DNA from 3 places in the Buttiauxella sp. BIGb0552 genome. Region 1 is predicted to be linked to each of the others. Evidence: predicted binding sites of a transcription regulator. Region 1 holds the regulator's gene; each other region holds the start of a gene.
The links. The regulator sigma-54, encoded in region 1, starts transcription at its own class of promoters, with help from an activator protein. The targets are predictions, from matches to a motif close to GTTGGCACANNTTTCGCTNT.
Positions count from the first base shown of each region.

Region 1 (3,238 bases):
CGCGTTGTTGAAGACGTCAGCCTGACCGTTAAATCAGGTGAAATTGTCGGTTTACTTGGCCCTAACGGTGCAGGCAAAACCACGACTTTTTACATGGTTGTTGGCATTGTGCCGCGTGATGCAGGGAACATCATTATTGATGATGAAGACATTAGTCTTCTGCCGCTTCATGCTCGTGCCCGTCGCGGGATTGGGTATTTACCGCAAGAAGCGTCAATATTCCGTCGCTTAAGCGTGTTCGATAACTTGATGGCTGTCCTGCAAATTCGTGATGACCTCAGCGCTGAGCAGCGTGAAGACCGTGCGAATGAGTTGATGGAAGAGTTTCACATTGAGCATCTGCGCAATAACCTCGGGCAGTCTCTGTCTGGTGGTGAGCGCCGTCGTGTTGAAATTGCCCGCGCTCTGGCTGCAAACCCGAAATTTATTCTTTTGGACGAACCTTTTGCAGGTGTTGACCCAATCTCCGTCATCGACATCAAGCGGATTATCGAGCACTTGCGCGATAGCGGGCTTGGTGTGCTGATTACTGACCATAACGTACGCGAAACGTTGGCCGTGTGTGAACGAGCCTACATCGTAAGCCAGGGCCAGTTAATTGCCCATGGCACGCCTGCGGAAATCCTGGAAGATGAGCATGTTAAGCGCGTCTATCTGGGCGAAGAGTTCAGACTCTGATAGGGTAGGAAGTATAATTATTAATACTCTGGGTAATTCGAGTTGCCCTCGTTCCTGCAACTCGAAGTATGCCGGGTATATACCTGAGGAAGCTCGCTCTGAATATGAAGCAAGGTTTGCAATTACGGCTTAGCCAACAACTTGCTATGACTCCACAGTTACAGCAGGCAATCCGCCTGTTGCAGTTGTCAACGTTAGAGCTTCAGCAAGAACTCCAACAAGCCCTGGAAAGTAACCCACTGCTTGAGCAAACCGATCTGCATGAAGAAATTGAAACTCAGGAAGTTCGTGAAAACGAAGCGTTAGATACCCGTGAAGCTCTCGAACAAAAAGAGATGCCTGACGAATTGCCGTTAGATACCAGCTGGGACGAGATCTACACCGCGGGCACACCATCAGGAACAGGCTCTGATTACAGTGATGACGAGCTGCCGGTTTATCAAGGGGAAACTACCCAGTCACTTCAGGATTACCTGATGTGGCAGGTCGATCTCACTCCGTTCTCTGATACCGATACTGCCATTGCGACATCTATTGTCGATGCTGTCGATGAGATGGGTTATCTCACGGTTTCGCTGGAAGAAATTCTGGAAAGCATGGGCGATGAAGAAATCACGATCGACGAAGTGGAAGCGGTACTTAAACGCGTCCAGCGTTTTGATCCTGTTGGCGTTGCCGCACGCGATCTCCGCGATTGCTTGCTCATCCAACTTTCTCAGTACGCCAGAGAAACACCGTGGCTGACCGAGGCACGACTGATTGTCAGCGATCATCTGGATCTACTGGCCAACCATGATTTCCGTAGCCTGATGCGCGTCACTCGCCTGAAAGAAGAAGTTCTGAAAGAGGCAATGTGCCTGATTCAGTCTCTGGATCCACGCCCAGGCCAATCGATTCAAACCAGTGAACCCGAATATGTCATTCCCGATATTCTGGTCAAAAAGATTCAGGGGCGCTGGACGGTAGAATTAAACGCCGACAGCATTCCACGCCTTAAAATTAATCAGCAGTACGCTGCAATGGGTACCAATGCCCGCAATGACAGCGACTCACAATTTATTCGCAGTAACCTGCAAGAAGCGAAGTGGTTGATTAAAAGTCTTGAAAGCCGCAACGATACGCTGCTGCGCGTCAGTCGCTGTATCGTTGAGCAGCAACAAGGTTTTTTTGAGCACGGCGAAGAGCACATGAAACCGATGGTTCTTGCTGATATTGCCCAAGTAGTCGAAATGCATGAATCGACTATTTCCCGTGTGACCACGCAAAAATATTTGCACAGTCCACGCGGCATTTTTGAATTGAAGTATTTCTTCTCAAGCCATGTGAATACCGAAGGCGGAGGCGAGGCCTCATCTACGGCGATTCGGGCACTGGTGAAGAAATTAATTGCTGCGGAAAACCCTGCGAAACCTCTGAGTGATAGCAAGTTAACGACTATGCTATCCGATCAGGGGATCATGGTGGCACGCCGCACTGTTGCGAAGTACCGAGAGTCTTTATCCATACCACCGTCAAATCAGCGTAAACAGCTGGTATGACTTAACCGATAAGGAAGACACTATGCAGCTCAACATTACAGGACAAAACGTCGAAATCACTGACGCACTGCGCGATTTTGTGAGTACGAAGTTTGCCAAACTGGAGCAGTACTTCGATAGAATTAACCAGGTCTACATTGTGTTAAAGGTTGAAAAGGTCACGCATATTGCCGATGCAACGCTTCATGTGAATGGTGGTGAAATCCATGCAAGCTCTGATGGCCAGGATATGTATGCGGCAATTGATGGCTTAATTGATAAACTGGCGCGCCAGTTAACCAAACATAAAGATAAACTAAAACAACACTGATAATCCGGGCAACTGTTCCAGCATAGACGGCTCGTTACTTAACGGGCCGTTAGCATAACAGGGTGCTTAGGTGAACTTATGATGAACAACGATTCTGCTCTACAACTTAGTAATGTCCTGAACAAGGAATGTACTCGTACCAACGTACATTGCCAGAGTAAAAAACGTGCACTGGAAATCATCAGTGAGCTGGCAGCAAAGCAACTCGGCCTGCCACCACAAGTGGTTTTTGAAGCCGTGCTGACGCGCGAACGTATGGGGAGTACCGGTATCGGTAACGGTATCGCTATACCTCATGGGAAGCTGGAAGAAGATACCACCCGCGCGGTTGGGGTGTTTATTAAACTGGAGACCCCTATCGCATTTGATGCGATTGATAACCAGCCGGTAGACCTCATGTTTGCGCTGCTTGTACCGGCGGATCAAACAAAAACGCATTTGCACACATTATCTCTGGTGGCAAAGCGTCTGGCAGACAAAACAATTTGTCGACGCCTGCGTTCTGCGCAAAGCGATGAAGAGCTTTATCAGATCATTACCGAAACAGAACATGGTAGTGAAAGTGAATAATCTGGCTGTGATTGTGTTGACATCACAGCAAGAGAAGTTGGGGGAGTGAAAAAATGGTGCTGATGATCGTCAGCGGCCGCTCTGGTTCAGGGAAGTCTGTAGCCTTGCGTGCACTAGAAGATATGGGATTCTACTGCGTAGA
Region 1 is NZ_SODY01000003.1:620,316-623,553, forward strand. It holds gene lptB (LPS export ABC transporter ATP-binding protein) at 1-678, shown strand, start outside; gene rpoN (RNA polymerase factor sigma-54) at 783-2,216, shown strand; gene hpf (ribosome hibernation promoting factor) at 2,239-2,526, shown strand; gene ptsN (PTS IIA-like nitrogen regulatory protein PtsN) at 2,605-3,096, shown strand; gene rapZ (RNase adapter RapZ) at 3,150-3,238, shown strand, end outside.

Region 2 (3,238 bases), on a different contig from region 1:
TTCCCATTTGAAATCTAGTTTTGCCCACAGGAACAAAATCCGGAAGTGAGTCTTCATTTCCGGACTCTGCATAGCCCGCCAGGTTTAACGATAAGCACCCGATGAATTTCCCAACAACGAGTTTTAAACCAGCTTTCGAATCTGGCTACATCGTTAACTGAGGCAGGCAATATACTTTTCGCCTGAACGGCGCACTATCTCATCGGCATTTTTTGCGATCTCCTTTCCTTCAAACGCGCCATAGAGTTTCGAAAATTTCACGCAGCTCAGCTGGCTGATGATGTTGCCGACCGTCACTGCTGGCAGCGGTAGCATATTTGGGTAGCTCCACATGAAGGAGACCGCATCCGCGCCAGGGGTGACCTGAACGGTGTCCCCACATAGCAGCATTCCTTCGTCTTGTGCCCAGTGCAGAACGCTGCTGCCGGCGAAGTGCCCACCGAGTCGCAATACAGTGACGTTTGTGCACAGTTTAAGGGTGTCGCCTTCCCAAAGTGTAATCCATGGACTGTCGCGCATGATCCACTGGCTATCGCTGGCATGAAGGTAAATCGGGGCTTCAAACTCGGCGGCCCAATCCTGCATGGTGCTGTAGAAATGAGGATGCGATATGGCGATAGCTTTTAGACCGCCCAGTGAATGAATCAGCGTTTTTGTTGCGTCGTCGAGAGTGGCAATGCAATCCCACAGAATATTGCCTTCCCGCGTTCTCAGAAGAAAAGCGCGTTGACCGATCGCAAACTCAGGCACGGTTTGAATGCTGAAGAGGTGGGTTTCATGTTGTTTCCACGAATTGGTATGTGAACTAAAAAGGCTGTCACAATCGACCCATTGCTGCCCCGTTGCGGGCAGATACTGGCGTTCATCTTTGCAGATTTTGCAATGTTCTGGATGGAAACCGCTGGCCTCATAAGATGTGCCGCAAGCTTTGCATAACGTGATCATTGAGTCGTCCTCTCTATTCTGGTTAAGCCAGTTTTAAAGGGAGCAGTGTGAAAGGGTAGTATCTGCATGACTGCTCTGGTGTCTTTTAAAACACAATCAGCCTGGCACACAGGTACATCAGGATGTGCCCGTTAGTGCTGCCAGAGAATTATCAAAACCCACAAAAACAAAAAAGCCCGCTTAAGTTTCCTTAAGCGGGCTCTCGAATTTGGCTCCTCTGACTGGACTCGAACCAGTGACATACGGATTAACAGTCCGCCGTTCTACCGACTGAACTACAGAGGAATCGGTTAACGGGGCGCATATTAGCGATTCGGGAGGGGCATGTCAAAGGGTTCGCGAAAAAGTTTTTCGTTTGCTCTTTTTATGTTCAACTTGTTGAGTATTAAGGCGAATTTGTCTTATCTGCAATCAGTGTATGCAAATCACGCATCGAGCTATTTCTCTGCTGAATATTAACCATCATTTATATGCGGACTATATTGGTGCAAAGACGTATGAATTTTGTACATCACTGCTTTATTGTTAACCAGATGTGATCCCCGCTGTAATTTCACTGCAAGGTGCCGGAGCGCTTAAAACGGCGCTCTATACTCAAATAAGTCTGAACCAGGCAACCGGTAACCAAATCTGGCAACCATTTTGCTTAATGTTCAAGGCCGTGAAAATCGTAAGGAAACCCCGTATGGAAACCTCGCTGTAACCCACAGGAAATTGACTGGATAGTGCATTTTGTTCGCGTTTTTGCTTTTGAAAATGGCTCTTACACCGTTTTGCATAAACCTCTTTGCTGATTTGCTAAGGAACATACAAATGTCGCTGAAATTGATCAGAAGTCCTCTTTCTCTGGTGTTGGCTGGTTGTCTGGTAACGGCGTTTTCCGCCCATGCCGATATTGTCATCGGTGTCGCAGGGCCGTTTACCGGGCCGAACGCGACCTATGGCGATCAGTACTGGCATGGCGCGACTCAGGCCGCCGAAGATATTAATGCTGCTGGTGGGATTAATGGTGAAAAAATCAAACTGGTCCAGGGCGATGACGCTTGCGAACCTAAACAAGCGGTCTCCGTAGCTAACCGTCTGGTGGATCAGGATAAAGTGAAAGCCGTGGTCGGCCACTTCTGTTCATCGTCTACCATGCCTGCCTCTGAGGTTTACAACGACGCGGGTATTCTTGCTATCACCCCGGGGTCGACCAACCCGCTTATCACCGAGCGCAAGATGAGCGATATGTTCCGCATGTGCGGGCGTGATGACCAGCAAGGGAAGGTCGCCAGCGATTTCATTATCGATAAGCTCAAAGCCAAACGTGTGGTGATTATTCACGATAAAGACACTTACGGGCAGGGGCTTGCAGATGCCACCAAAGCGGCACTCGCAAAACGCGGCGTCAATGATGTGATGTACGAAGGCTTGTCGCGCGGTGAAAAAGACTTTAACGCACTGGTCACCAAAATCGGTGCGCAAAAACCAGACGTGGTGTTCTTCGGCGGTTGCCACCCGGAAGCGGGGCCGCTGGTGCGCCAGATGCGTGAGCAGGGCGTGCAGGCGAAATTCTTCTCCGGCGACTGCATCGTGAATGAAGAGATGGTGACTGCGGCAGGCGGCCCACAATACACCAATGGTATTTACATGACCTTCGGTAAAGATCCTCGCTTAATCCCTGATGGCAAAGCGGTAATCGACAAATTCCGCGCCAGTAAATTTGAACCGGAAGGTTACACCCTCTATTCCTACGCATCCGTTCAGGCGATTGCTGCGGCATTTAAAGCCACTGGCGGCACAGATTCAGCCAAAGCCAGTGCCTGGCTGAAAGCAAACCCGGTGGATACCGTGATGGGCAAAAAAGCCTGGGATGATAAAGGCGACCTGAAAGTGTCCGATTACGTGGTTTATCAGTGGGATGATAAGGGCAAATACAAAGAGGTTCAGTAAGGGTTCGGAGTCTCGCTCAACGTCGGTATGCTCCGGCATATCGACGCTTTATAAACACCAGGCTGACTCGTTCAGCCTATAACACGAGCGCGCGATGATGGACGCATTCTTCCTGCAACAATTGATCAATGGCGTAACGCTAGGTTCCGTCTACGGGTTGATAGCCATCGGCTACACCATGGTTTACGGCATTATTGGCATGATTAACTTCGCGCACGGCGAAGTGTATATGATCTCCGCATATCTGTGCGCCATCGGGCTTGCGCTGTTGTCGTACTTTGGTTTGCAGTCGTTTCCTTTACTCATTCTCGGCACGCTGGTGTTCACCATAGTGGTGACGGGCGTTTACGGCTGGACT
Region 2 is NZ_SODY01000004.1:626,402-629,639, forward strand. It holds gene EDF88_RS15005 (Gfo/Idh/MocA family oxidoreductase) at 1-18, shown strand, start outside; gene EDF88_RS15010 (MBL fold metallo-hydrolase) at 154-945, opposite strand; tRNA gene EDF88_RS15015 (tRNA-Asn) at 1,155-1,230, opposite strand; gene EDF88_RS15020 (branched-chain amino acid ABC transporter substrate-binding protein) at 1,759-2,880, shown strand; gene EDF88_RS15025 (branched-chain amino acid ABC transporter permease LivH) at 2,978-3,238, shown strand, end outside.
Region 2: EDF88_RS15020 (branched-chain amino acid ABC transporter substrate-binding protein) is a predicted target of sigma-54. The motif match lies at 1,575-1,594, and genes of this name have one in related genera.

Region 3 (3,238 bases), on a different contig from region 1:
CATTCACCAACGCCATATTGCAGCCGTTTTTCAGTTGCAGATGCTGATCGGCAATACGCGCGGTTTCGATGCGGCGCGGATCGCAAACAATGATTTTCGCGCCATGTTCTTTGGCTTTAATCACACGACGCGCCACGATCGGGTGCGAATCGGCGCAGTTATAGCCAAACACCAACAGGCATTTTGAGTTTTCGATATCGCCGATGGAGTTACTCATCGCGCCATTACCCAGCGTCACCTGCAAACCTGCGACCGACGGCCCGTGGCAAACACGCGCACAGCAGTCAACGTTGTTGGTATGCAGCACACCGCGTGCAAACTTCTGCATCACATAGTTGGTTTCGTTACCTGTCCCACGTGACGAACCTGTCGTCATAATTGAGCGTGGGCCATGCTGCTCTTTGATAGCTTTCAGGCGTTTAGCCGTGTAGCTAATCGCCTCTTCCCAGCTCACCGGCTGAAGCTTGCCGCCTTTTTCATAGCGGATCATTGGCTGCGTCAGACGCGGTGTGAGCAGCTTGGTATCGTTGAGAAAATCCCAGCCGTAATAGCCTTTCAGGCAGAGTTCATTTTGGTTAGTCACGCCATCAGCCGCTTCGGCACGGATAATTTTGTTCTTCTCAACAACCAGTTTCAGTTTGCAGCCTGCACCACAGTAAGGGCAGACGCTGGTAATTTTTTTCATCAGTAACAGACCTGTTAAAAGTTGAAAATTTCGTTCCCGTCAGGGGATGAAATTAGAAAATCAGGGATGAAGTTGCATCGAACGCAGCACGGCGGCGTTTTTCGGCACTCATTTGTTCAAGTTTATTGCGATCAACACAGATAATTGCGTTGGTTGGGCAGGCTTCCATACAGGCCGGGCCTTCTGAACGGGTGTGGCAAAGGTCGCATTTATTCGCTTCGGCTTTTTCTGCCATCACGTTAAGACCTGCACCGCTGTTACGTACAACAGGGCGAACAACCACTTCCATTGCGCCATACGGGCAGGCAACCACACAGGTTTTGCAGCCGATGCAACGTTCTTGCATCACATTCACAAACCCATGCTCGCGGCTGATTGCGCCATTAGGACAAACGTTGGCGCACGGTGCGTCTTCGCACTGGCGGCACATTGTCGCGGTGGAAACATTCACGCCTTTAATCACATGAATACGTGGAAGGAAGGTTTGCGGTGTTAATACCGCGCAATCTTGTGCTTCCTGATGTGCTACGACACAGGCCACTTCGCAAGTGCGACAGCCAATACATTTGCTCGAATCAGCAATGATGAAACGGTTCATCATAGACTCCTGGATAGAGTGTTTTTTTATAAGACTGCTCTAGGCATACATAAAGTGTGCCAACTTTGAAACTAGCGTGATTCAAGGCTTTGCGTATTGATCGGGGGAGGGGTGACAGTGACTTCGACACATTTGACGATGTCATTTGGGCAGATGACAGAAGGATGTTTACTCACCTTCACCCCAGTCCTTTCCCTGAGGGCTGTCTCTTACACGCATTCCTCACTGGTAATCTGTCAGGGCTAGATTTGTTAGATGAGAGGTTTTCCGTTCACCCGAACGTTACGCTATCTCATAGTTGCCAGCGAACGGTGAACGTGCCAGGTGGATAACGACATCCCCCTGGCGACCCCGTCGCCCGGTTTTTAAATTGCCGCTGCGCGGTAAACCCCAGCTTATCCCCAACGTTCAGGGTCGTTCGCGACTCGCTCCCGGCGATCGCTCACTTTCGCTGCTCCCGGCAGCTCAACCCTGACTTATGGGTAACGCCGGGGCAATTTATACCGGGAACAAGGTCAAAACCGGTTCGGCTTTTGACCTTAGATTTTGACGTTGACCTTTGAGTCCGGCATAAATCGCCTCCGGTTTGACTGTAAGGCCGGGTCGAGCCATCGGGAACGGCGAGAGGTTGTGATCGCTGGGAGCGCGTCACAACCGACCCTGGGACTGAAAGGAAAAACGGAGGTTTACTGCGAAGCAGCGATTTAATCGCCGGGAGTCAGGGTTCTTAGGGTGACGACGGTGGTCACCCTAAGTCGTTCACCGTTTCGGTAAGCACAGGGGACACTGAACGTTTAGTGAACGGAACCTTCTCCGGATCGGCAGGATTTGCCCTTCAAAGGTCCGTATAAGCGACAGCCCTATTACTCGAACTCCGGCGCTTCTAAATCCGCAAAACCGCCTTTACCTTCCCAGCCCGCCAGACGTTGATACACCGTTTCCACCGCAGCTTTTATCGCGTCGGTCATCGGGTAGTAAAAGCCGACAATATCAGGCTGAATGCCGAGGAAAATCACCTCGCCAACATCTTCTTTAATCTGATCGATTAAATAGTTAAGCGGCATGTTGTGGGTGGTCATCATAAACATTTCAGCGATATCGTCCGGGTCGATGACACGGATTTCGCCTGGGTTCAGTCCCATATCTGTGGCATCAACCAGCAGCAATCTTTCCGGGCGCAATTCGCGAATTGCCACCACATCATTTTCAGGAGCGGTGCCGCCGTCAATAACAATCCAGTCGCCTTGTGGGGCGGCCTGGCATTTCTCGGCAAGTAGCGGGCCTGCGCCATCGTCACCCATCATGCTGTTGCCGACACACAGTAAAACGTTAGTCATAGCGTCTCCGTACCATCAAATAAATGGCGGGTTCTTGTTGAATAGCTTGCAGCATATCGAGCAATTCCTGGCTCCACTCTTGCTGCTGCTCAGTTTGCGTGGGTTTGGCGGCATCAAACGCTTTCGCCAGCAAAACCACGTGGCTTTGGTCGATAACGATTTCACCGTAACGCGGCACACCTTCCATTTTGCGCCGCGCTTCGCTGCCCTCTTCAAGCGTGGAAATCCACGCTTTGTAAGGCTCATACGAGCAAACCAGGTTCTCTTTCAGGCAGTCGATAACGCCGAGGTGGTGGCCGATTGCCAGGCTGTAATAAACCACCTGCTGCGCATCACTCGGTGTGTTGTCGTTTTCATCGACAAACTTACGGCTAAGCTGGCAAAACACCACCGACTCGCTCATTACACGCGCTCCTGCTTAACCAGATCTTCCAGATGCGTGACGATTTCAGTCAGACGCGGATCGTTCTCGTGCGCCAGCCACTGCTGAACGCTGCCGCCACCGGCGGTGAGGTTTTCCATATAGCTGTCAGCAATCTGGCGGCCATAGCGATAACCCGCAAGGCTGCGTGCGGCACGGTCGATACGAACACGCAATGGCTGAACCATATCCGGGTG
Region 3 is NZ_SODY01000005.1:193,863-197,100, reverse strand. It holds gene fdhF (formate dehydrogenase subunit alpha) at 1-685, opposite strand, end outside; gene hydN (electron transport protein HydN) at 738-1,283, opposite strand; gene hycI (hydrogenase maturation peptidase HycI) at 2,147-2,620, opposite strand; gene EDF88_RS16095 (formate hydrogenlyase maturation HycH family protein) at 2,613-3,023, opposite strand; gene EDF88_RS16090 (NADH-quinone oxidoreductase subunit B family protein) at 3,023-3,238, opposite strand, start outside.
Region 3: hydN (electron transport protein HydN) is a predicted target of sigma-54. The motif match lies at 1,328-1,347, and genes of this name have one in related genera.